Linked DNA regions of Prochlorococcus marinus CUG1415. The protein of the gene in region 1 binds, or shares a complex with, the protein of each later gene. Links are inferred from orthologs where the notes say so. Each region holds a gene or a part of one and is shown in the gene's direction. Other genes may lie near its edges. The genes, in order: tsaD and tsaE.

Region 1 (11,327 bases):
TAAATCAGAAGCCAATTCTTCAACAGATTGATCTCTACTTAACCTTGCCTCTTTAATAAAATTTCCAATTCTCTTTAAAGAGGATTGTTCTTTTTTATTATTGCCTTCTGGATTAGATTTTATTTCTTTCAAAGCAAACAAATTTTTACTAATTATAGTGATTAATATTTTTCTATCAACTTTAAGATTATTTATTTCTAAAGAGATGTCTATATGATGGATTGTATAGATTAGACCTGTTTTGAGAATTATTAATTGCTGGACTAATTATGTAAATAGTAGTTCTAATTAATTTTTTTTCAATAGAAAAATTTTCCATATCTTTTAATTCTATTAATGATGTCCAACCATCATCCCAAGATACTCTGAATCCAACAATAACTTTAGTTTCTGGGGGATAAAACTCTAGTAAAGTTTCTTGAGACCTTTTTACATGCCTAGCACTTAGATAAAGGCATAAAGAGGAATTGTGTTTCGCAAGATCTTTCAGAGATTCTTTCTCGGGCATACCAGTTCTTCCTCCTGCTCTTGTTAAAATTATTGTTTGCGTTACGTCAGGGATAGTTAACTCAGCTTCATGATATGCTGCTGCGACTTGAAAAGCACTTACACCTGGAATAACTTCGATTTCAATTTTTTCTTTTTTTAAAATTTCTATTTGTTCTCTAATCGCGCCAAAAAGACAAGGATCTCCATCATGCAATCTTATAACAGTTTTCCCTTCTTGAAATTTTTTTATCATAATTGAGGTGATTTGCTCTAAGTTGAGCGAACTCGTTTTTATATTTTCAGAACCTTCTTTTGAAAAATCTAAAATCTTTTCAGGAATTAGAGAATCAGTCCAAATAATGACATCTGCAATTTTTATCTTTTTTAAAGCTTTTAGTGTTAATAAATCGGGGTCGCCGGGACCAACGCCAATAAAGGATATTTTTTTATCCATTCTTTCTGTTTTTACCACTATATGTTCTTAATCTTAAAAAAAATATTCCAATTAATCCAGAAGAAAATAGAAAAATACTTATAAATTGAGCCATTCTTATACCGCCACTACAGAAAGGCGGAAGCCCACCAATACATAGTGGGTCAGTTCTTAAACCTTCAATCCAGAATCTTCCAAAGCTATAACTTATTAAATAAAGACAGCTAATAAAGCCAGGCCTAAAAAAATCAGTTTTATTCTGTTTATTAAAGATAAAAATAAGGAGGATGAATATTAAAAAATTCCACAATGACTCATAGAGAAAAGTAGGATGAAAAAATTCGTAATTAATAAATTCTAAAGGCCTATTTTGGATAGGTATAAATAATTTCCAAGGCAAATTCGTAGGCACCCCAAAGGCTTCATTATTGAAAAAATTCCCCCACCTTCCTATAGATTGTCCAAGAATAATTGAGGGTATTAATATATCTATAAAAGTTTTTAAATGAATGCTTTTCGACTTACAGAAATAAATAATAGATAATAATCCTCCAATTAGACCTCCATGGATTGCTATGCCTCCTTCCCAAACTGCCAGAAAAGAAGGTATTTGAATGGTGTTATTGAATAGTTCTAAAGAAGTAAAAAAGTTCTCTCCGCTATATTGCCTCCACTCAAAAATTACGTAATAAGCTCTAGCTCCAATTATTGAAAAGATTATTAATGATGGAAGTATTTCACTAATGTACTGTGGGTTAATATTCCTTGCCTTGGCAAGTTTTTTAGAGACAAATAGGCCTATTAAAACTGAAACCGAAATTAGCAATCCATACCATCTAATTGTAAGAAATCCTAAATTTAAAAATGTTTCACCTGGAGATTGTATAAAAGCTTGAAATATAAGCATTTAGAAAAGAAAGTTAGATACCCTCTGCTGCTTGCACTTTTTCTACTTGTTTTTTCTTTAATACTAAAAGTATTTGTGTTAGCCCTACACCAATAAAGAATGCAATTAATCCAATTACTCTGTAAGGGCTTTGAAGTACAACTTCAGCATCTAATTGCCCAAAGCCGCCAACGTTAGGATCATTAGTAAGTGGATCTCCTGCATTAATTTTGTCTTGTTCTTTTACGATAAGTTGAGGACCAGCAGGAACTGCTTCAGTAGTTATCTCTCCTTCATCGTTTTCTATATTGACCTTATAGCTGCCATCTTCAATTGTTTCTATTGAATTAATAGTTCCTGAGGTGGAAGAGGTGAAAACTAAATTATTGCTTTTCTCTCCAGTTGGGTATACCTGACCTCTACCTCTATTACCTCCTATATGTAACGAGTATTTCCCATAGTGATATTCTTTATTAGTGGATGGATCAGGCGAAAGTACAGGGAAAACGATTTCTTTATTAGTATCCCCAGGCAAAGGACCAACGATGATGATATTATCTTTCTCTTCGCTGTAATTAGTGAAATAAACCCCTTCTGTTTCCTCTTTGATTTCTTCAGTCCATCTTTCTTGTGGGGCAAGTTTAAAGCCATCAGGCAGCATTACAACGGCGCCAACTTGTAATGGAACTTCAGAACCATCAGCTCCGATCTCTTTTAAGTCATTTTTGTAAGGTATTTTTACAACAGCTTTAAAAACACTATCAGCACCCACAGATTGCGGAACCTCTGCAATAGTAGGCATTTGAGCTAGATGACAATTCGCACAGACTATCTTTCCTGTAGCTTCTCTTGGGGATTCATAGTTTTGCTGAGCCCAAAATGGATAAGCAAAAGTGGTCTTAGGATAAAGTACAATACTCGAAATGAAGAGCATTGTGAAGATGAATAAAGTTGTTTTTCTCATGATTTGATTTTTAAGATCTTTCATTTTTTTTATGCCCACCAAGGATTTTCATTGGTTCTAAAGTCTGTTTCTGACCATTGTTTGACAAGTACGGCATCATCTTCAATATCTACATGAGCCAGTGCTAAAGATAAAGGAGCAGGACCTCTGACTACCTTCCCATTTGTATCGTACTGACTACCATGACAAGGACATATAAATTTATTAGCTCCACTATCCCATGGGACAACGCAACCTAAATGTGTACAAATTGCATTTAAACCAAATTCTCCTATTTCCCCACCCTCATTAACTATTAAATAAGTTGGATCACCTTTGAGACCCTGCACTAGGCTTCTGTCACCTGCTTGATGGTTGGCCAACCAACCTGTCTTAGTTACTGGATTCCCTAATTCATCTTTAGCAGAAGTTCCACCACCGCCTCCTCCTGCTCTTAAAGGCATGAAATAATTAGCTACTGGGTAGAGGGCTCCTAAAGCTACACCAGTGGCAGTACCAAATGTAAGAAGATTCATAAATTGCCTTCGCCCCATTGAAGGGACATCATTGGAACTTAATTGAGTCATTCGCTACTTGGTTCAGTTATTTAATATTTATTATGGATCAAATTGCTCAATTTCTGTTGCAAATAGATAGGACTTTTAATAATTTAAAGTAAAAGTTTTGGAAGTCTTAATTAATTGATTCAAATGAAACCATTACTAGTTGATGAAGTTATTCATTATTTGATTCATCGCTGGGGAAAAAAATATGACTTTAGACTCTTTAGAAGAGGAAAATTTGTCTATTTTCAAATGATGTGGGGATTCCTTGGACAGGAATCATTTCCTCTAAGTGAAGTTGAATATAAAAAATCGATAGCTGATAAAATCGAAATTTTAAATAGAGGTGGATACTCAGAAGAAGTAAGGGAATGGCTAAAGAAAGTCAATGCTAGGCCAAGGTTAGGTAGAGCTGTCAGCTTGCAATTAAATATTAATGAGAAGATGAAAGAGTTTTTGACTTGAGATTTTCTGATAAGTAAGTTAATCCAGTACCCACAAAAAATAAAAATACAATTGATATAGATAGCAATGACATTGTCAATGGGTCTGTTGAAGGGGTAATCACTGCAGATAAGATTGCGGAGGAGATTACAACTATTTTCCAATTCGAAATCATTTTCTCTGTAGTAATTATTCCAAGAGAACCAAGAATAAATTGTAATACTGGTAATTGAAAAGCTAATGCAGTGCTAGACATTAATAAAAGAACGAAATCAAAATATCTCTCTATCGACCATGTTGGTTCAACAATGTCAGCACCAAAAGTAATAAAGAAATTTATGGCGGCAGGAACTAATATCCACCATGAAAAAATTAATCCCAAAAAAAATAGAAGACCTGAGCCAAAAACTGCGGGCAAAATAAGGCTTTTTTCTTGTTTTGTTAATCCAGGGGAAATGAACAATATTATTTGATAAAAAATATAAGGCATAGAAACTATTAATCCGCTGTAACCTGCAACTTTAATAGCTACAAATAAAAACTCTCCTGGAGCAAGTTGTAGTAAATGAATATCACCAGCTGGGATTTCTAAAAAAGATATTAATGGCTTTATAGTTAAAAAACTAAAGAATATTGAAATAAGTATTGAGTAAATTGAGTTTAGTATTCTTTGACGAAGCTCTTCTAAATGATCACTAAAAGTGATCGAGTCTGATAGTTTATTTTCGCTCTGACTTTCACCTTTCATTATTGATTAATAAAGATTTAGTAAGATAAAGTTTGGAAATTAATTTCGTTTAAAGTCCAATTTTATTTCTTGTTAAATTTATTTAATTATTTGTTTACTTATTAGGATTGGTTGGATCTGGTAATAAAAAAGGAGGGGCATCATTTAATGATGATTCGCCATAGGTTTCATATTCTCTATATCCACCCATTTTCCCATTTGTTTTCATTAGAGCGCTTACGAAAGCAAGTAATAAGAAAACAGTCGGAGCTCCAATTATCAATGCAGCTCCAAATAGATATCCCACAATAAATTCTGGGAAACTATGATTTCCTAAAAATTCATGAGTACCCAAAAGAAAATCAAACATTTAGAATTAAAAATTTTTTTTATTATAAACTAAATTACTCTTTTAAGGTTTTTTTTAATGTAATCTTCTCCTCTTGTAGGGTTTCCCCAAACAATCTCTACATTTTTAAATGAAACGCATCCTGGCCCACCTTTTTTTATTTTTTGCAAATCTTTAATCTTGACTAAACTAATTGGAACTTTAATGTTTCTTTTTGCCTTACTAAATAAAGCAGCTAAATCTGCAGCGATTTGAAGATCTTGTTCAGATGCTGCTTGAGATGAAGACTTTAAAACTACATGACTTCCTGGAGATTCCTGTGCATGAAACCATAGATCACCTTTTTTGGAAAACTTAAAACTTATTAAATCATTTTGCCTCATATTTCTCCCTACCTGAAGCCTCAATCCTGTGGGGGTGTCAACTTCAATTGGGCAAGATTCTATATCAGATGTATTTTTCTTATCTTCTCTTGGCTTCTTTAGATAAATATTAAACTCGTTACAAAGTTCGTCCATAATCTCTTCTAGTAATTTAATTTCCACAAAAATCTCTTCATTATTGAAAGAATTTAGATTTTCTAGAAGTGTAGTGAATTCATCTAATCTAGCTAAATTAGTTTTATAAATATTTAGCCTTTCTTTTATCAATTCTCTAGATCTTTTTAGTTTTTTTGATTTCTTATATAGTTTTTGTCCTCTAATAATATCTTGTTTTTTGATCTCATTAGTAGTGAATATATTATCAGCTTTTTCTTTATATACTTCGTGGTTTTCTGACTTTAACAGGAGATCATATTGAAAATTTAAATTCTTTTTCTCATTATTTGTTTGTTTCGAAATCATCCCTTCAATTTTTTTTACTAAGAATTCAAGTTTTTGTTGTTTTAAATGATAATCATAATAATTCTCTAAACTGGTGCATAAATCTATTTTATTTTCACAGTTAATTTCTTTATCTAAAAACCAAACGCAATAAAAAAATTTATTAAATATGGAAAAGTTAAAGTTATTGTTTTTAAACCTATTTATCCATATCTTCCAACTTTTAAATATCTCCTTTAAGTTTGCATCGCTAATGAAATCAATATTTTTTTCCATTATTTCCGAATCGCTAGTATTACTTAAGATTTCTAATTGTTTTGTGAGGATAGGGCTTACTCCTTGGTAGGTATTTATTAAGCAGTATTTCAAAGACTCAGGCACTGTTGAAATTGATTCTTTCCATGATTGAAAAGACTCATCTTCTCTAGGTTGTTTTTTAAGATTAGCTGGAGGGCCAGAATAAATTGATCCTGTTGAAATTGTTCTGAAACTAGATTGACTTGAATTAATTTGTTTACCTACTGCGATTATTTTATGTTTATCATCCAAATAAAAAATATTACTATGTTTTCCCATTAACTCAAAAATTAAATACTTGCTAATTTCATCTCCAGGTTTTTTTGCAAAACCAAATTTTATAACTCTCTCAAAATCATCTTGATTAATCGAAACTAAAGCCATATATTTTAAGCCGTATCTTATTTGTTTAGAAAGTGTGCTTTCTCTTCCAATCTTTTCTGGCTTATTTATCTTTAGTATTCTTGGAGAGTTACCATTCCATGAAACTTCTAACCAAGTTTGAGAATCAACTCCTCGAAAACATAATTGCATTGTATTAGGCTCTGGTTGTTGGGCAGTTTCAAACTTTGTAGGTAAAATATTCTTTGATAAATCATGCAAGACAGATTTAATCGTTGTAATATCCATTATCTGAGGAACACCTTTTTGCATTATTTCTATTTAATTCACAAGATGTTTATTTTACTGTAAAAATTTTAATATGAAAAACCTAAAAAAACTCATTATCCTTACTGGACCTAGCGGGGTGGGCAAAGGAACTGTTGTCAAAGAAATCTTAGGTAAAGATAAAGATATTTCGCTTTCAATATCTGCAACTACTAGAGAACCTAGAGTGGGAGAGAAGGAGGGAGAAAATTATTACTTTTTGAATCAAGAAAAATTTAAAAAAATGATTGAACAAAATCTTTTTCTTGAATGGGCTGAATTTGCTGGAAACTATTATGGAACTCCTTTATCTTCTGTTAAGGAGAAAATTAATAATGGATTAACAGTATTACTTGAAATTGAAGTGGAGGGCGCAAAACAAATTAAAGAAAAGTTTCCTGAGTCTCTTTCATTATTTTTACTTCCTCCGGATAAAAAAGAGTTAGAGAGAAGAATAAGAAATAGGGGCACAGAAAAAGAAGAGGCAATTAAAAAAAGACTCTTCAGGGCTAATTATGAGATGTCGTTATCAAATCAATTTGATTTTGAATTAATAAATCACAATGTTGATGAAACAGCTGAGAGAATAATCAAGATAATTAGGTCTTGATTATTCTTGTAAAATCTCAGCCCAAGCTCATTGGATGGAATAATAAATCAGGAAAATATCTATTAAATTCAATGATAATTCCTGCTGTTAAAGTCAACCAGATCGCTGATACTACAGGAGCTGATCTCATGTATTTAGTACTGAAAATTTTGAACATTTTGTGTTTAAGATAAATATAAAAGTTAAGTTTTATCGTGGACCATTTAGAGTGATATTTTTATCTGATTCTCTAAGTTCTCCACTTCTTCCTTGTTGGTTTGCAAGTAATGGCCATTGAGCACCTTTTACAAGACATTTTTGGGCCAGATCAAAGTCTATAAAGATTTCCATATCAGCTGGATTCTTAGTCTTTTTAGATTCAATTAAATACTCCCTTCCTGACCAACCAATTATCCCGGCAATATAAATAAATATTGTACCTGGAATCAGAAGATCTCCTTCATGACCTCTATTTAATAGCGCTCCCCATGGTTCTAGTGGAGCTCCCAAAATTAAATGAGGTAAGCCATCGTCGCCGCAAGATGCTTTTCCATACCTTTCAAATCTTGCGATATCTTTTTGGGTAGTAGCAGCACTTGCTCTCTCAATGAACTTAGGGTTTTCAGAACATTTTGTGAGTGCTGATGCAGTAAATTCTGTGCTTGCTCTGTCAGCATTTAAGGCTGGCCCATTTGCGGCTAGAGCAATTGGAGTTATTCCTAAAAACAGAAAAACTGAGGTTATGATTGAAAAAAAGAATTTCATAAGTTGCAATCTTTAATTCCTTATAGTGTGTTGATTAAGAAATTAATATTAAGATAGAACAAGTTGAATCAAATATGCGTAAAGTTTTAGCTATTGAAACAAGTTGTGATGAGACATCTGTCTCAATAGTTTCTAATATTGGCGATAATTTCAAAATTCATTCAAATATCATTGCATCTCAAATTGAAGATCATTCAAAATGGGGAGGAGTTGTCCCTGAACTTGCGGCTAGAAAGCACTTAGAATTATTACCTTTTGTTTTAGACAAGGCATTAAAAGAATCAAAAATTAAAATTGAGGAAATTGATTATATTGCCTCAACTGTAGCTCCTGGATTAGTTGGATGTTTACGTGTTGGCTCTATTACCGCAAGATCACTTTGTATGTTACATTCAAAGCCATTTTTGGGAATGCATCATTTGGAGGGACATTTATCTTCAATTCTATTTTCTGAAAACTATCCAAAGAAATCATTTCTTACATTGCTTGTTAGTGGCGGACATACTGAATTAATTAAGGTTGATGAGAGAAGGAAAATGCAAAGACTTGGTAAGAGTTTTGATGATGCAGCTGGAGAGGCCTTTGATAAAGTTGGAAGATTATTAGGTCTTAGTTATCCAGGAGGACCGGCAATTGAAAAGATTGCTAAAAATGGAGACCCTGGGAAATTCAATTTACCAAAATGTAGGATTTCTGATAAAAAAGGTGGATTTCTTAAATATGATTTCTCTTTTAGTGGTCTAAAAACTGCTGTATTAAGATTAGTTGAGAAAATAAATCTAGATGGGAAGCCTGTCCCAGTACCTGATATTGCTGCAAGTTTTGAGAGAGTAGTAGCGGAGGTATTAGTAGAGAGGACTATAAAATGTGCAGTAGATCATAGCTTGAATAATGTTGTTGTAGTTGGCGGTGTAGCCGCTAATAATACATTAAGAAAAATGATGATTAGTGAAGCTAGTAAAAAATCTATTAAAGTTCATTTAGCTCCTCTTAATCTGTGTACAGATAATGCGGCGATGATTGGAGCAGCTGCGTTGTTCAGGATTAAATTTAAGGATCATTTAAGTTCCCTTAAATTAGGTGTCTCAGGAAGACTCTCAATTGAACAAGCAAATACCCTTTATGAAGAAAATCCTCCTTTTTAACTCAAATGAATAATCAACCCAAAATTGAGATTAAAGAAACAAAAAACTTAGTTGATAAAAATGAACTGAATTTATGGAAAAGAGGTTTTACCCCACAAGCTGAAATATGGAATGGAAGGATGGCAACTATTGGTATAGGAATTATTTTTATTGTTATTGCTTTAATAAGCCAATTTTCTTAATAGAGATAATTTTTCTACTTAATCGTAATACTGACAAGATTACTAAAATTTGATTTAGTTCTGTTTATTAATTAGATTAAAAAGTATTCTATTTAATGGACTTGCGATTAGATTATTGATTTAATCAAAATAATTAATATTTTTTATTATTTATAAGATTATATGACGCCTGAAAGGCTTGGATTACTTTGGGGTATAACTGTATTCGCAGGGGCTTGTGCTCGATTATTTGCTTCTTTTACGGGATTCCCTAGTGTTGTTATTTTATTGCTGTCTGGATTATTAATTGGAAGATCAGGTTTAGGAATAGTTGAACCTTTAGATCTTGGACAAGGTCTTGAAACAATTGTTGGACTTTTAGTCTGCTTAGTTCTATTCGAAGGGGGACTAAATTTAAAACTGCCTGAGGGGAATATAAGAAATACTGTTTTGAAAATATCATTGATAAGATTATTTATTTCATTATCAGCTGGAATCTTTATTGCTCATTGGCTGGCTGGACTTTCATGGCAAGTTGCAGGTATATATAGTGCCATAGTTCTAGCTACTGGACCAACTGTCGTCTCTCCATTAGTTGAACAAATAAAATTAGCTTCCCCTCTTTCGGAAGTTTTAAAAGCTGAGGGGTTGTTACTTGAACCAATTGGTGCAGTACTAGCTTTATTACTTTTAGAACTAACGTTAGGAGACCTACATGGGATTAACGATGTATTTATTGCATTAATGCAAAGATTAGGAGGCGGAGTTTTAATCGGATTAAGTTCAGGATGGTTACTTTCCGAAATTTTAAAAAAAATTAAAAATGAAGCCTCATTTGGTATAGAGCTGCAAGTTACACTTGGGTTTATTTTCCTTGTGTATGGAATTTGTGAATATTTCCTACCAGAATCAGGTTTGCCTGCTTCTGTTTCGGCAGGTTTTATTGTGGGCAAAAGAGAAATAATAGATAAAGAGAGATTGGATAATCTAATAGGTGAATTGGCTCAATTAGCAATAACTGTTCTTTTCCCTCTGTTGGCAGCTGATGTTTCTTGGGGTGAATTAAGTCCCCTGGGTTGGGGAGGAGTTGTTTGCGTTTTTATGATGATGGTAATTGTTCGTCCTATCTCTATCTCGATAGCAACAATGGGAAAAGAATTAGAATCAAAGGAAAAGGTCTTTTTAGCCTGGTTAGCCCCAAGAGGTATTGTTACTGCAGCAGTAGCCTCTCTTTTTTCTATCAGATTAGAGCAGGCTGGTATACTTGGAGCTGGACGTCTTCAAGGCTTAGTGTTCCTTACAATATTAATGACAGTAGGGATCCAAGGTCTTACGGCCAAACCTTTGGCGAATAGGCTTGAATTAGCACGAAAAGAATCTAGTCCGTAATCAGACATCTTTCAATCCGCGATATATCACTTTTACTCTCTGAGAAGAGTTCCCAACTTTGAACTAAATCTGGCCCACTGAGACAACCAAAAAAGGCCACTCTTAGTGATTTCATTAAAATCCCTTTTTTTACATTATGCCTTTTTGAGATTTCGTTTATTATTGCCTTTGCTTTCTCTTGGTCTAGTTTTACAGTATTTTGATGTATTAAATAATTTAAGATAAGTTTGAGAGATGCTTTACTATCCTTGTTTTCGAGAAAATCTTGACCCTCTTTTTCAATTGGAGGCAATAAAAAAAATGGTTTTGATTGATCAATGGCATCTTTTAAAACGGTCATTGAATCTCTAAGCAAAATTGCTAATTTTACAGCCCATTCTTGAGATGGTGGTTTCCAACTCATATCATCCCAATATCTCTGGATTATCTTACTTAACTTGATTAATTCCATTTTTTTTATGTATTGAGAATTAATCCAGTTGAGCTTTTCCCAATTAAATTTTGCTCCAGCTTTATTTATATCTGATAAGTCAAAAAATTTAGATATCTCATCAAGTGAAAGTATTTCACCCTCTGAAGATTTTGGTGACCAACCTAAAAAGGCCATGTAGTTAGCTAACGCCTCAGGTAAATAGCCCATATCTCTAAATTCGTCGATTGAAGTAACACAATCTC
Region 2 (11,925 bases), on another replicon or contig:
GTTTTATCAAACTCATCATCTGGAAATGCAGAGCCAATTTTGATCTTAATATCTTCTGCAGTTCTCTCTCCAACAACTAAATTGTGAACTTTTTTAAGATACATTGCAATAGCTTCATTGATTTCATCACCAGCTATTCGAACAGATTCACTTAATACAGTTCCGCCCAAACTTAATACAGCAACCTCAGTAGTACCCCCACCAATATCAACAATCATAGTTCCAATTGGCTCAGTTACTGGTAATGATGCTCCTATAGCTGCTGCCACAGGTTCATCAATTAAATGAACTTCTCTAGCTCCAGCCAATCCAGCTTCTCTGACTGCACGTCTCTCAACACTGGTAACTCCACTTGGAATCCCAATAACTATTCTTGGAGCTAATATACCTTTACCTTCGTTACATTTTTGAATAAATGTTTTTATCATTTGCTCTGCCGCGTCAAAATCTGCGATAACCCCATCTCTTAGTGGTCTTACAGCTCTTATATTGCCAGGCGTTCTCCCAAGCATTAATTTAGCTTCTTGACCAACTGCCAATGGGACACCTTCTTCTAAATCCATAGCTACCACCGAAGGCTCTTGTAAAACAACCCCCTTCCCTGATACATGTATCAGAGTATTGGCCGTTCCCAAATCTATACCAATGTCTCTAGAAAATTTAAATCTGTTGAAAATCACGATAAGAAATCTTTTTTATAAATAATATATCTATTTTTTGTTGAGCTCTAACAATTCTCTCATTTAGTTATGAATAGCACGCAATACTATGAGCAAAAACTAAAAATATGAGTAGTATAAAAAAAATATTAGTAATATAAAAAAATTATGGAAATTAACACTATTAACTTAGTTGGTAGAGCCGGTAGAGAACCAGATGTGAGATATTTTGAATCTGGCAGTATTGTAGCGAATTTCACTTTGGCAGTGAACAGAAGAAGTAGAGATGAAGAGCCAGACTGGTTTAATTTAGAAATATGGGGTAAACAAGCACAAATAGCAGCAGATTATGTTAAAAAAGGATCTTTAGTTGGAATTACAGGAAGCTTTAAAATTGATAGTTGGAAAGATAAAAATACTGGTGAAGATAGATACAAACCAGTTGTTAGAGTAGATAGATTAAACTTACTAAGCTCACGAAAAGAGTCTGAAAATAACCAATATTCTAACAACAGTAACTCAAGCGAAATTCCTTTTTAGGCTCTATTTTTTTTAAAAAATCTAATAAGTAGTTTGATAATAAAATATAAAAAAATTACAATTAAAATTGGCTTCACAATATATTTGATTTGATCTAAATAAGTTTCAATTATTGGATAATTTTCACCAAATACATAACCTGCATAAGTAAGTAATGCAACCCATATTAAACTTCCTAATGTAGTCCAAATCAAAAATTTTCTTAATGGCATAAGTTCTATGCCAGCAGGAACAGAAATTAAAGTTCGTATTCCTGGCACTAATCGCCCCCAAAAAACTAAAGAAACACCGTATCTCTCAAACCAATTTTTACTTTTAATTAAGTCATTCGAAGAAATTCCTAAATATTTTCCTTTTGTATCTAGAAAATTTGAAAGTCTTTTTTCGTTTACTAATCTACCTAAATAATACCAAGGTAAAGATCCTAAAATCGTTCCAAGTAAACCCCAAAAAACTAAAATAAAAAAATTTAATTTTTGTTGATAAACGAAAAAACCGCCCAATGGCATTATTATTTCCGAAGGAATTGGAGGTATTATATTTTCTAAAAACATAGCCAAACATATAGTAAGGTACGCAATTGTTGAATTATTTTCAACAGCCAAACTTATGTAGTCAGGAATTGAAGTAAGAAAATTTACAAAAATTAAATTCAAATTTAATATCTATACAGTTCTGGTTTATAAGGTCCTTCAATAGCAACATTAATGTAATCAGCTTGTTCTTTAGTGAGTTTTGTTAATTTTGCACCAATTTTATCTAAATGTAATCTTGCTACCATTTCATCTAAATGTTTTGGTAAAACATAAACTTCTTTCTCATATTGCTCTGACTTATTAAAAAGTTCAATTTGAGCTAAAACTTGATTAGTAAAAGAATTACTCATAACAAAACTTGGATGTCCAGTAGCACAACCTAAGTTGACTAGTCTACCTTCTGCTAAAAGAATAATTTTGTTTCCACTCGGTAAAGTTATGTGATCAACCTGAGGCTTAATATTTTCCCATTGATAATTTTTCAAGGAAGCTACATCAATTTCATTATCGAAATGTCCAATATTGCAAACTATAGCCTCATCCTTCATCTTGACAAGATTATCGTGGGTTATTACCTGATAGTTACCAGTAGCTGTAACAAATATATCTATGTCTTCAACAACATCGTCTAACCTAACCACGCTATAACCTTCCATTGCCGCTTGCAGGGCACAAATTGGATCCACTTCAGCAACTTTTACAATTGCTCCAAGTCCTCTTAATGACTGTGCTGAACCTTTACCTACATCACCAAAACCCATTACTAAAGCAACCTTCCCTGCAATCATTACATCAGTTGCACGTTTAATGCTATCAACTAAAGATTCTCGGCAGCCATATAAATTATCAAATTTGCTTTTAGTTACTGAATCATTAACGTTTATGGCAGGGAAAGGTAAAGCATTTTGTTTCTGCAGTTGATAAAGTCTTGCAACTCCAGTAGTAGTTTCTTCAGTAACACCAATAATATTATTCTTAATTCTAGAGTAGAAGCTACTATCAGTTTGCAACTTAGACTTAATAGAATTGAATAAAGCAACTTCTTCTTCATTACTAGGATTATCTAAAACAGAAAAATCTTTTTCTGCCTTACTACCAAGTATCAACAGACCAGTTGCATCCCCTCCATCATCAAGAATCATATTTGGAAGATCTGAACCCCAGTCAAGAATATAGTGGGTATACTGCCAGTATTCATCAAGAGTCTCACCTTTTTTTGCATATACTGAAATTCCTTGGTCTGCAATAGCGGCTGCCGCATGATCTTGGGTTGAAAAAATATTACATGAAGCCCACCTAACTTTTGCACCAAGATCAACAAGAGTTTCTATTAATACTGCTGTCTGAATTGTCATGTGAAGACTTCCAGCTATTTTTGCACCTTTCAGTGGCTTTTCAGATTGATAATTTGCTCTAAGTGCCATTAATCCTGGCATTTCAGTTTCGGCGATTTTAATTTCTTTACGCCCAAAATCTGATAATGAAATATCAGACACTACAAAATTTGGAGCCGATGTTTTACTAGAATTAGCAATAACCATATCTAATGAATACTTTATCTCTTAAACTATAAATGATTTTCGTATAATTTTGTGTTTGTAGAGAATTTAAAAGAGACTTTACACTTAGGAAAAAAACTCTCACAAAAATTCAATCCCCAATCAATTGTTTTATTACAGGGTCCAATTGGAGCTGGAAAAACTTCATTTGTGCAAGGCATTGCGAAAGGGTTATCTATCTCTGAGGATATTACAAGCCCTACCTTTGCTTTATCTCATCACTATAATTCTGGAAAAATTCCGCTAATTCATCTTGATTTATACAGGTTAGAAAATATTTCGTCAGCAAAAGAAGTGTTTTTTGCTGAGGCAGAAGAAGCAGTAGAAAACGACGCTATTTTGGTTATTGAATGGCCAGAATTAATAGAACCACTTATTGAAAGTTTCTGGAAAATAGAAATTAGTTACGCAAAAAAAAGTGGAAGGAACTACAAAATAAAGGATCCTAAAAATTTCTTAACATTTTCATAATCTGGCTGTTGCTCGATTGCACCTTCACCATAACAAGTTAATAATCCACAAACACTTGCAAACTGAACACAATCTTCGATCTCTAATTTATTTGAAGGATAACCAGAAGAAATTAATTGTGAAATTAAGCCAGCGAGAAAGGCATCCCCTGCACCAGTAGTGTCGACAATTATTTGTGAATCAGGGATTTCATTGGACCCTTGCAATCCATTGATATACCATGCAACAGGGTGTTTTCCATCAGTTATTATTACATCTGGTCTTTTTGACATTTCTTGAGATATTAGGAAAGGATTTTCATGCTCAAAAAACATAGTCGCTTCTTCCTTAGAAAGTTTTAAAACATGAGCATGATTTAAAAATTTTTTAATTAAATTAACTCTAGCTTTTTTACTAATTTCTGATGAGAAACTTGAATAATCCCAAAAGACTTCTCTCCAATTCAAATCAATAATTATTTTGACTTCAAATTTATTGGCCTGTTCTAAAATAAAAAAAATAGTTTCTGCAGAAATTGGAGATGATAGTAAGATGGTTCCCGAAACCAAATATTTAGTTTCTAGAAACAATTTCTCCAAATTTGGAAGTTCTTTTTCAATTAATTTCTTACTAAGAAACTCGTCAGCAAAGGATGAATGAGAGCTTGGTTCAAATCCTGAAAAAAAACGATCTCCAAATTGATCTCTATCTACATTAACCACGCGAGTAGTTGAATCATTATCTAATTGCAAAAAATCTAAATTAACACCCAATGCATTAAATTGCTCAATAAATCTTTTTCCAAAATCATCACTTCCTAAACGCCCAATAAATATTGAATCTATTTTTAATTTTCTTAATGCACAAGCAACATTAGCTGGTGCACCTCCCAAAAAATCTTGAAATCCTTGATTTGACTTATTCCTGATCCTGTCTATTAATGCCTCTCCAATACACACTACCTTTGTCTTTTTCATAAAATGACACCATTTTTCTTACCTAAGAATAATTAATCAAAAACAAATAAATTTTTTTTGAATTAAAGTTTAATTAATAGCTTATTCATAGTGTCTTTTAATAAATCTGAAATTTGGAAATGGAAAAATTGGGAAATTTCATGGTCTGTTTCAAAAAAATCTACTTGCAAAAATAATATAAATATTCTATTAGTACATGGATTTGGAGCATCAAAAAAACATTGGAGACATAATCAAGATTTTCTAGGTAAAGTTTTTAATTGCTACGCAATTGATTTACTAGGATTCGGAGAAAGCAGTCAGCCTAGTGCTTTATTAAATTTCGAACCTTATAAAGAAAACTCAACTCAATATTCATTTGACTTATGGAGTAATCAAATATCAACATTTTGTTCAGAGGTCATAAAATCTCCTGTTTACTTGGTAGGCAACTCAATTGGTGGTGTTATTGCATTGAAAACTGCTGAAATTCTTAAAGATGATTGTAAAGGTCTCATTTTGATTGATTGTGCTCAAAGAACTATGGATGATAAACGCTTGAAACAAAGTGATATTTTAATGAATTTACTAAGGCCCGTATTAAAAACATTAGTCAGACAGAGAATAATTAGTAATACACTTTTTACAAGAGCTGCGAATCGACAAGTTATAAAGAAAATACTTAAAAAAGCTTACCCCTCAGGAAAAAATATCGATGAAGAATTAATTGAAATATTATATAAACCCTCTAAAAGGAAAAACTCTAAAGAAGCATTTCGTGGCTTTATTAACTTGTTTGATGACTATCTTGCTACAGAGCTTTTCGATAAGGTTGATAGTCCAATCCAATTGATTTGGGGAGAAAAAGATCCTTGGGAATCTTTAAGTGAAGCAAAAGAGTGGAAAAAAAAATTTAGGAATATTCAAAGATTAGATATTATTAAAGGTGCAGGCCATTGCCCACATGATGAAGAACCTGAAGAAACAAATAAATTAATATGTGAATTTCTTCAGGAAACAAAATAGGCTTCTACATTATCACTAAGTCTTCTCAAACCTCTTAATCCATCTCGCTCTAGGTTTCGTACTCTGTCCCTACTTATTCCTAGTACCCTACCTATACCAGTAAGAGACATTGGCTCGTCACCATCCATCCCGTATCTCATTCTTAAAACTCTACATTGCAAATCTGGTAATTGATGCAAAAGAGAATGAAGATCGCCTCTCATACAATCCATCTCTATTTGTTCGTCTGGCAGATCCTCACCACCTGCTAGTAAATCTAATAAAACAGTGTCCTCACCATCACCAACCTTTGTCTCAAGACTAACTGGCTGTCCAGCTTTACACATCAAATCTTTTACATCTGCTTCTGGAAGCTCTACATATTTCGCGAGCTCACTTACTGTTGGAGTTCTAGACATTTCTTGACTTAACTCTCTCTGACCTTTTTTCAACTTATTCAACATTTCTGTTATGTGAATTGGTAGCCTTATTGCCCTACTTTTTTCAGCTATTGCTCTAGTAATACCTTGTCTAATCCACCAATATGCATATGTTGAAAATTTATAGCCTCTAGCTGGATCAAATTTTTCTACTCCCCTCACAAGTCCTATCGTTCCCTCTTGGATTAAATCTAATAATTCCATATTTCTTTTAGTATATTTTTTTGCAACACTAACTACCAACCTTAAATTCGCTGCGACCATTCTTTCCTTAGCCCTCTGTCCAGCTCTCAATCTTTTTTTTATTATGGCAGTCGATAAATTTAATTTGTTTGATAAGTCTTCAATACTTGGCTTATCTCCTGTTAATTCAATAATTTCCAATTCTGCTCTTTCAACTTGCATATATTCTTGGACCTGCCTACCAAGAGTAATTTCTTGCTCGTGAGATAATAGTGGAACTCTACCTATATCCCTCAAATAAGATCTAACCAGGTCGACATCGTAACTAGCTTTTAAACTTGCAATTGTCGCTAATTTATTATCACTTAATGTTTCAGAAGACATGAAAGTTGAATGTTGTTTGGTAAACAATACCATTAAGAAATGTAAAGTTAAACAAAAAAATCCACAAATTTACAAAAATGAGAATAAATACCTAGTGAAATTAGATTAATAATGAAGAGCTTAATAGCCATTTTGCAGTATTCAGATAAATAAATACACCTGCAATATCAGTGACAGTTGTTATAAAAGGAGAGGACATTAAGGCTGGGTCCAATCTCATTCTATCGAACAACAAGGGGAGGATGGCTCCTGTTGTAGCAGCTAAAGTCGTTATACATATTAAACTTATTCCTACCGCAGAGGCTATTAAAGGACCTTCTCCTTGCCACCAAGCGAAGGGGAAAACTACTAGCATCATCAAAACACCTAAAATAGCGCCTGATATTGCCTCCTTAACTACTGCCTTTATTGCTCCAAGAGACTTCAATTTTTGAGTACTTAAACCTCTAATCACAACTGTTGAACTTTGAGCGCCAACATTTCCCCCAGTCCCTATAAGCAGTGGAATAAATGCAGCTAATAAAACTATTTCTTTTAATATTTGATCATTCATCGCTATCACTTTTGTCGTTAACCCATTTGCTAATACCAAAATTAACAACCACAAAATCCTTCGCCGAGCTATCGTGAACAAACTACTTTGAAAATAATCATCTTCATCTCCAGGCTGAACTGCCCCGGCTGCATAAATATCTCTTGTAGCTTCTTGCTCTATGACATCAATTAAATCGTCAACCGTTACTATCCCAACAAGTCTTTTTTCTTTGTCAACAACTGGGAGCGCTAAAAAATCGTATCTTTGTATTGCTCTTGCGACCTCTTCTTGATTAGTATTAGTAGATATATTAACTACATCTTTTGTCATTACATCTCCAATCGGCTTAGATGGATCCGCAGTTACAAGGTCTCTCAAAGAGAGAATCCCAGTTAAATGTCTCTCTTTATCAGTAACATATAAGCTGTAAATAGTTTCTGTAAATGGAGCCCTTTTTCTAACTAAAGAGAGAGCTTCAGCTGCTGTCTGCATCTCTTTAAGGTCTATGAATTCAGTTGTCATTAATCTTCCCGCAGTTTCGGGTTCATATCCAAGTAATTCAGCTGTTACTTTTCTTTCACCAGGACTAAGAGCAGACAAAAATTTTCGTACAACTTTTGCAGGTAATTCGTCGAAAAGTTGAACTCTATCATCAGGAGACATTTTCTCAACGATTTCTAAAACTTCTCCTGAACGAAGTCTGTCTAATAAAGTTTGCTGAACTACTGGATCTAAATATTCATAAACCTCAATTGCCTCATTTTTTTTTAACAATCGAAATGCTAATGCCTGCAGTATGAATGGAAGGCTTCCAATAGCATCTGCAATATCAACAGGTTGGGAAGGTTCTAAAAGTAGCTTTGCCTCATCATAATTTCCTGCGACGAGTAATGCTTCAAGTTGAATAGTAATATTGCCTCGACTACTTAAATCTGAAGATAAGGATGTAACCGTTTCAAGATTATTTTCGTTCATAATATATAAACCATTTATCAAAGTAACAACACCATTATATGAAATCTAAGTAATTTTTCTACTGATAAAGAACCCTAAATACATTGTAAATAGATTTAATATAATAATAAAATTAAACCAAAATATAAATTTTATAAAATTTTCTTGATCTAAAATCTTGTACAAAAAAAATATAAATCCGCTAAAGGATGTAAAGCAAGAAAAAAAACCACTTAACATAATTTCTTCCTTCAAGTAACTTAATCTTTTTGCAATCACAAAACCAAAAAAAAATGATCCAATTATTGAAACAATGAAATCATTATTTATCAATAATCTTAAAGAAGTAGCTAAATAACAAGCCAAAAGAATATAAATACAATGTTTTATTTTCATTTAAAAATTTGCATCAAATAATAACCTAAATAAAAGCAGCAAAAGGAAAGTATTATTGCCTCAATATAGTGAAAAAATAAACGCATCAATTTACCCTGTTGTAACAAAACAAATAGTTGATATATAAAAGAAGAAAATGTACTAAAAGATCCTAAAAAACCGGCATAAGATAACAATAATATTTTGTTATGAATAAAATTTAATGCCACTAAAATTCCCAAAAAAAACGATGCTATGAAATTTACTATTGAAGTATTTTGAATGTTAAATCCTAAATTAATTTTTAAATTATTTTGTATAAATATCCTTAGTATCAATCCAAAAGAACTCCCAAATAAAACAATAATTATTGAGTTAATATCCAAACTTACATTTTTATCCAGCCTTTTTTAATTTTATTAGGATCGTCTAGTAACTGATTAGAAGCTAATTCAACTCTAACCCAAAGTTCACTTTCACTGATTCTCCAATTACGTAAAACTGATACAGTTGTGCCTATATCAAGAACTAATAATTCTTTAGCCTGAATTTCAGGAAAAGAATAAAGAGAAGTATTGGAAATCAATATAATTTCTTTTGTATTAATAGGAAACTTATTTTGATTTAAATTTTTCTGAATTCCACCAGCAGGTAATGTAATTGGAGCAATTAATGCAAATGTAATTAAGCAAAGATTCTTAAGAAGATGATTAATCATATATCTAAAGTTGACATATCTAAGTTGCTACTATGCGTTTCAATAAATTCTCTTCTTGGTGCAACTTTATCTCCCATTAAAATATTGAATATTCTGTCAGCCTCGAGCGCATCTTCAATCTCAACCCTTTTCATCATCCGTGTTTGAGGATTCATAGTGGTATCCCACAATTGTTTTGGCATCATCTCACCTAATCCCTTAAATCTCTGAATATTATAATTTGCATTTTCTCCAAAACCTGCAATTGTATCCTTTAATTGATTCTCGTTATAACAGTATTTATGATTCTTACCTCTTTCAACTTTATAAAGGGGTGGACAAGCAATGTATATAAAACCTTTTTCAACAAGTTCTCTTTGATATCTATAAAAAAATGTCAATAATAAAGTTCTTATATGAGCACCATCAACATCAGCATCCGTCATAATTACAACCCTGTGATATCTCAAAGAGCTTTCGTTGAACTCCTCTCCTTTTATACCTAATCCTAAAGCCGTTATTAATGACTGAATTTCTGTATTTTTATAGATTTTAGTATCGTCAGTTTTTTCGATATTAAGAATTTTACCCCTTAGAGGCAAAATGGCCTGGAACTTTCTATCTCTTCCTTGTTTTGCAGAACCCCCTGCAGAATCTCCCTCAACGATATAAATTTCTGATTCTGATGGATCTCTAGAGCTACAATCTGCTAATTTACCAGGTAAAGTAGAACTTTCAAGAACACTTTTTCTTCGGACTAATTCCCTGGCCCTTCTTGCAGCTTCCGCTGCATTAAATGATTGAATTGCTTTTTCAAGAATCAAATCTAAAATTCCAGGATTAAATTCCATATATTTTGTAAGAGCTTCCCCGATAAGAGAATCAACAATTCCTCTTACTTCAGTATTCCCTAATTTTGTTTTTGTTTGTCCTTCAAATTCGGGCTCAGGAACTTTAACTGATAAAACTACAGTCAAGCCTTCTCTAATATTTTCACCAGCTAAATTTTTTTCAATGTCTTTTCTTTTGCCTCTCTTTTTTGCAAGATTATTGAATGTTCTTGTTAAAACTGTCTTTAGTCCTTCAATATGTGTACCTCCATCAATAGTTCTAATATTATTTGCAAAACCTAAAATATTATCTGAATATACATCTGAGCACCACTGCAAAGCTGCTTCCACGTAAACATTTTCTTTTTGTGAGTCAACATAAATTATCTCAGGATGAATAGAATCCTTTTCTGCATTCATGTATTGAACATATTCTTTAATGCCTCCTTCATATAAGTAAATTTCTTCTTTAAAAGAACCATCTGGCAATTCAGTTCTCTCATCTCTAAAAACAATTTTTACACCGCCATTCAGATAAGCTAGTTCTCTTAACCTAGATGAAAGAAGAGCATATTCAAATTCGATTCCTCCAGAAAAAATTGTTTTATCGGGTTTAAAACAAATAGTGGTTCCTTTTTTAAAAGGTTTTATAGACTGTTTTTTAGTATGCAATTCACCCTTCGATAAACCTTTTTCAAATCTTTGGTTAAACTCACTGCCTTCTCTATAAACAGTCACATTCACCCACTCGCTTAAAGCATTAACTACAGATATACCTACTCCATGCAAGCCGCCTGAAACTTTATAACCACCACTTCCGAATTTACCTCCCGCGTGAAGAACAGTCAGTACAGTTTCTAAGGCACTTTTCCCTGTCCTTGGATGAATATCTGTTGGGATACCTCGTCCATTATCAGAGATTAAAGCTGAGCCATCTGATTGTAGAACTATTTCTATATGATCACAATGCCCTGCAAGTGCCTCATCAACTGAATTATCAACCACCTCATATACTAAATGATGCAAACCTCTAGGACCTGTAGAACCTATATACATCCCAGGCCGTTTACGAACTGGCTCTAAACCCTCTAAAACCTGAATCTGTTCCGCACCATAATCATTTGAGATTTTATTAGATCTTTTGTCCTCACTCATTTAATATAAAAAAAAAACATTACACTTTTAAAATATTATTTTTAAAAGTTCTTTCATTAAACTTACCATCGCAATAAGAGAAAGGCTCGAAGTCTATGAAAAATTTAATCACTTTAATTATATAGCTAATAGATTTTTCTTCAGAAATTAATATGTCTTCTTATCAGCCTCATGTAATAGTTTTAATTGGAGCCACAGCAAGTGGCAAAACAGAATTAGCCATTGAAATTGCAGAATATTTTAAAACTCGTATACATAATATAGATTCAAGACAAATATACAAGTATATGGATATTGGCACAGCCAAACCATCTGAAAATCAACAAAAAAAAATAAAGCATTTTTTAATAGATATTGCAGAGCCGATCAATCCAATTAATGTAAAACAATTTCAAGAAATTGCTCAAAAATCAATTAAAAGAGAAATTACTCAGAATTATTTACCTTTTCTTGTTGGAGGAAGTGGTTTATATATGAACTCAATAACAAAAGGATTTTTTGTGCCAGATGTTCCTCCGCAAAAGAATTTGAGAGAACAATTAGAAAAACTTGGTCAGCAAGAATGTTGGGAACTATTAAAAAATTGTGATCCAGTATCAACTAAAACAATCAATTTTGCTGATCAAAATAGAACAATAAGAGCTTTAGAAGTCTTTTACGTAACAGG

What was found.
Region 2: the proteins of tsaD (region 1) and tsaE are in contact, whole or in part, in a crystal structure (PDB 6N9A), measured with the Thermotoga maritima proteins. The link is inferred for Prochlorococcus marinus CUG1415 from one-to-one orthologs. Residues at the interface, in WP_004082750.1 of Thermotoga maritima: Cys10, Asp11, Arg49, His50, Leu82, Gly84, Gly135, Gly136, Glu154, Thr155, Leu156, Asp157, Asp158, Ser159, Glu162, Asp165, Lys166, Arg169, Leu170, Tyr175, Lys213, Thr214, Leu217, Tyr218, Gln221, Arg222, Asn324; in WP_004082108.1 of Thermotoga maritima: Leu37, Gly38, Lys46, Lys57, Val59, Lys60, Ser61, Thr63, Phe64, Thr65, Leu66, Met67, Val69, Pro71, Tyr82, Arg83, Leu84, Asp86, Asp88, Phe89, Asp93, Ile128, Asp130, Glu131, Arg134.

What each region holds. Positions count from the first base shown.
Region 1 is NZ_JAAORL010000001.1:441,802-453,128, forward strand. Bases 7,119-10,066 are described here. They hold tsaD (tRNA (adenosine(37)-N6)-threonylcarbamoyltransferase complex transferase subunit TsaD), read left to right. Parts: upstream 7,119-8,031; coding sequence 8,032-9,102; downstream 9,103-10,066. Other genes in these bases: gmk (guanylate kinase), read left to right, coding at 7,119-7,213; psaJ (photosystem I reaction center subunit IX), read right to left, coding at 7,230-7,370; HA143_RS02560 (Photosystem I reaction center subunit III), read right to left, coding at 7,403-7,957; HA143_RS02570 (high light inducible protein), read left to right, coding at 9,108-9,284; HA143_RS02575 (cation:proton antiporter), read left to right, coding at 9,447-10,066. Also shown: HA143_RS02505 (helix-turn-helix domain-containing protein), read right to left, coding at 1-132; cobM (precorrin-4 C(11)-methyltransferase), read right to left, coding at 188-943; lgt (prolipoprotein diacylglyceryl transferase), read right to left, coding at 936-1,829; petA (cytochrome f), read right to left, coding at 1,843-2,772; petC (cytochrome b6-f complex iron-sulfur subunit), read right to left, coding at 2,802-3,338; HA143_RS02530 (DUF3067 family protein), read left to right, coding at 3,462-3,779; twin-arginine translocase subunit TatC, read right to left, coding at 3,748-4,506; HA143_RS02540 (hypothetical protein), read right to left, coding at 4,601-4,855; HA143_RS02545 (Rqc2 family fibronectin-binding protein), read right to left, coding at 4,885-6,585; more of gmk, read left to right, coding at 6,659-7,118; more of HA143_RS02575, read left to right, coding at 10,067-10,652; gltX (glutamate--tRNA ligase), read right to left, coding at 10,642-11,327.
Region 2 is NZ_JAAORL010000002.1:561,912-573,836, forward strand. What follows is about bases 2,162-5,046. They hold tsaE (tRNA (adenosine(37)-N6)-threonylcarbamoyltransferase complex ATPase subunit type 1 TsaE), read left to right. Parts: upstream 2,162-3,327; coding sequence 3,328-3,765; downstream 3,766-5,046. Other genes in these bases: ahcY (adenosylhomocysteinase), read right to left, coding at 2,162-3,276; HA143_RS09245 (carbohydrate kinase family protein), read right to left, coding at 3,723-4,721; HA143_RS09250 (alpha/beta fold hydrolase), read left to right, coding at 4,812-5,046. Also shown: HA143_RS09220 (rod shape-determining protein), read right to left, coding at 1-680; HA143_RS09225 (single-stranded DNA-binding protein), read left to right, coding at 828-1,199; HA143_RS09230 (DedA family protein), read right to left, coding at 1,196-1,855; more of ahcY, read right to left, coding at 1,858-2,161; more of HA143_RS09250, read left to right, coding at 5,047-5,726; HA143_RS09255 (RpoD/SigA family RNA polymerase sigma factor), read right to left, coding at 5,711-6,712; mgtE (magnesium transporter), read right to left, coding at 6,813-8,222; HA143_RS09265 (fluoride efflux transporter FluC), read right to left, coding at 8,594-8,962; HA143_RS09270 (hypothetical protein), read right to left, coding at 8,965-9,294; gyrB (DNA topoisomerase (ATP-hydrolyzing) subunit B), read right to left, coding at 9,291-11,258; tRNA (adenosine(37)-N6)-dimethylallyltransferase MiaA, read left to right, coding at 11,411-11,925. UniProt on the Escherichia coli protein: Required for the formation of a threonylcarbamoyl group on adenosine at position 37 (t(6)A37) in tRNAs that read codons beginning with adenine.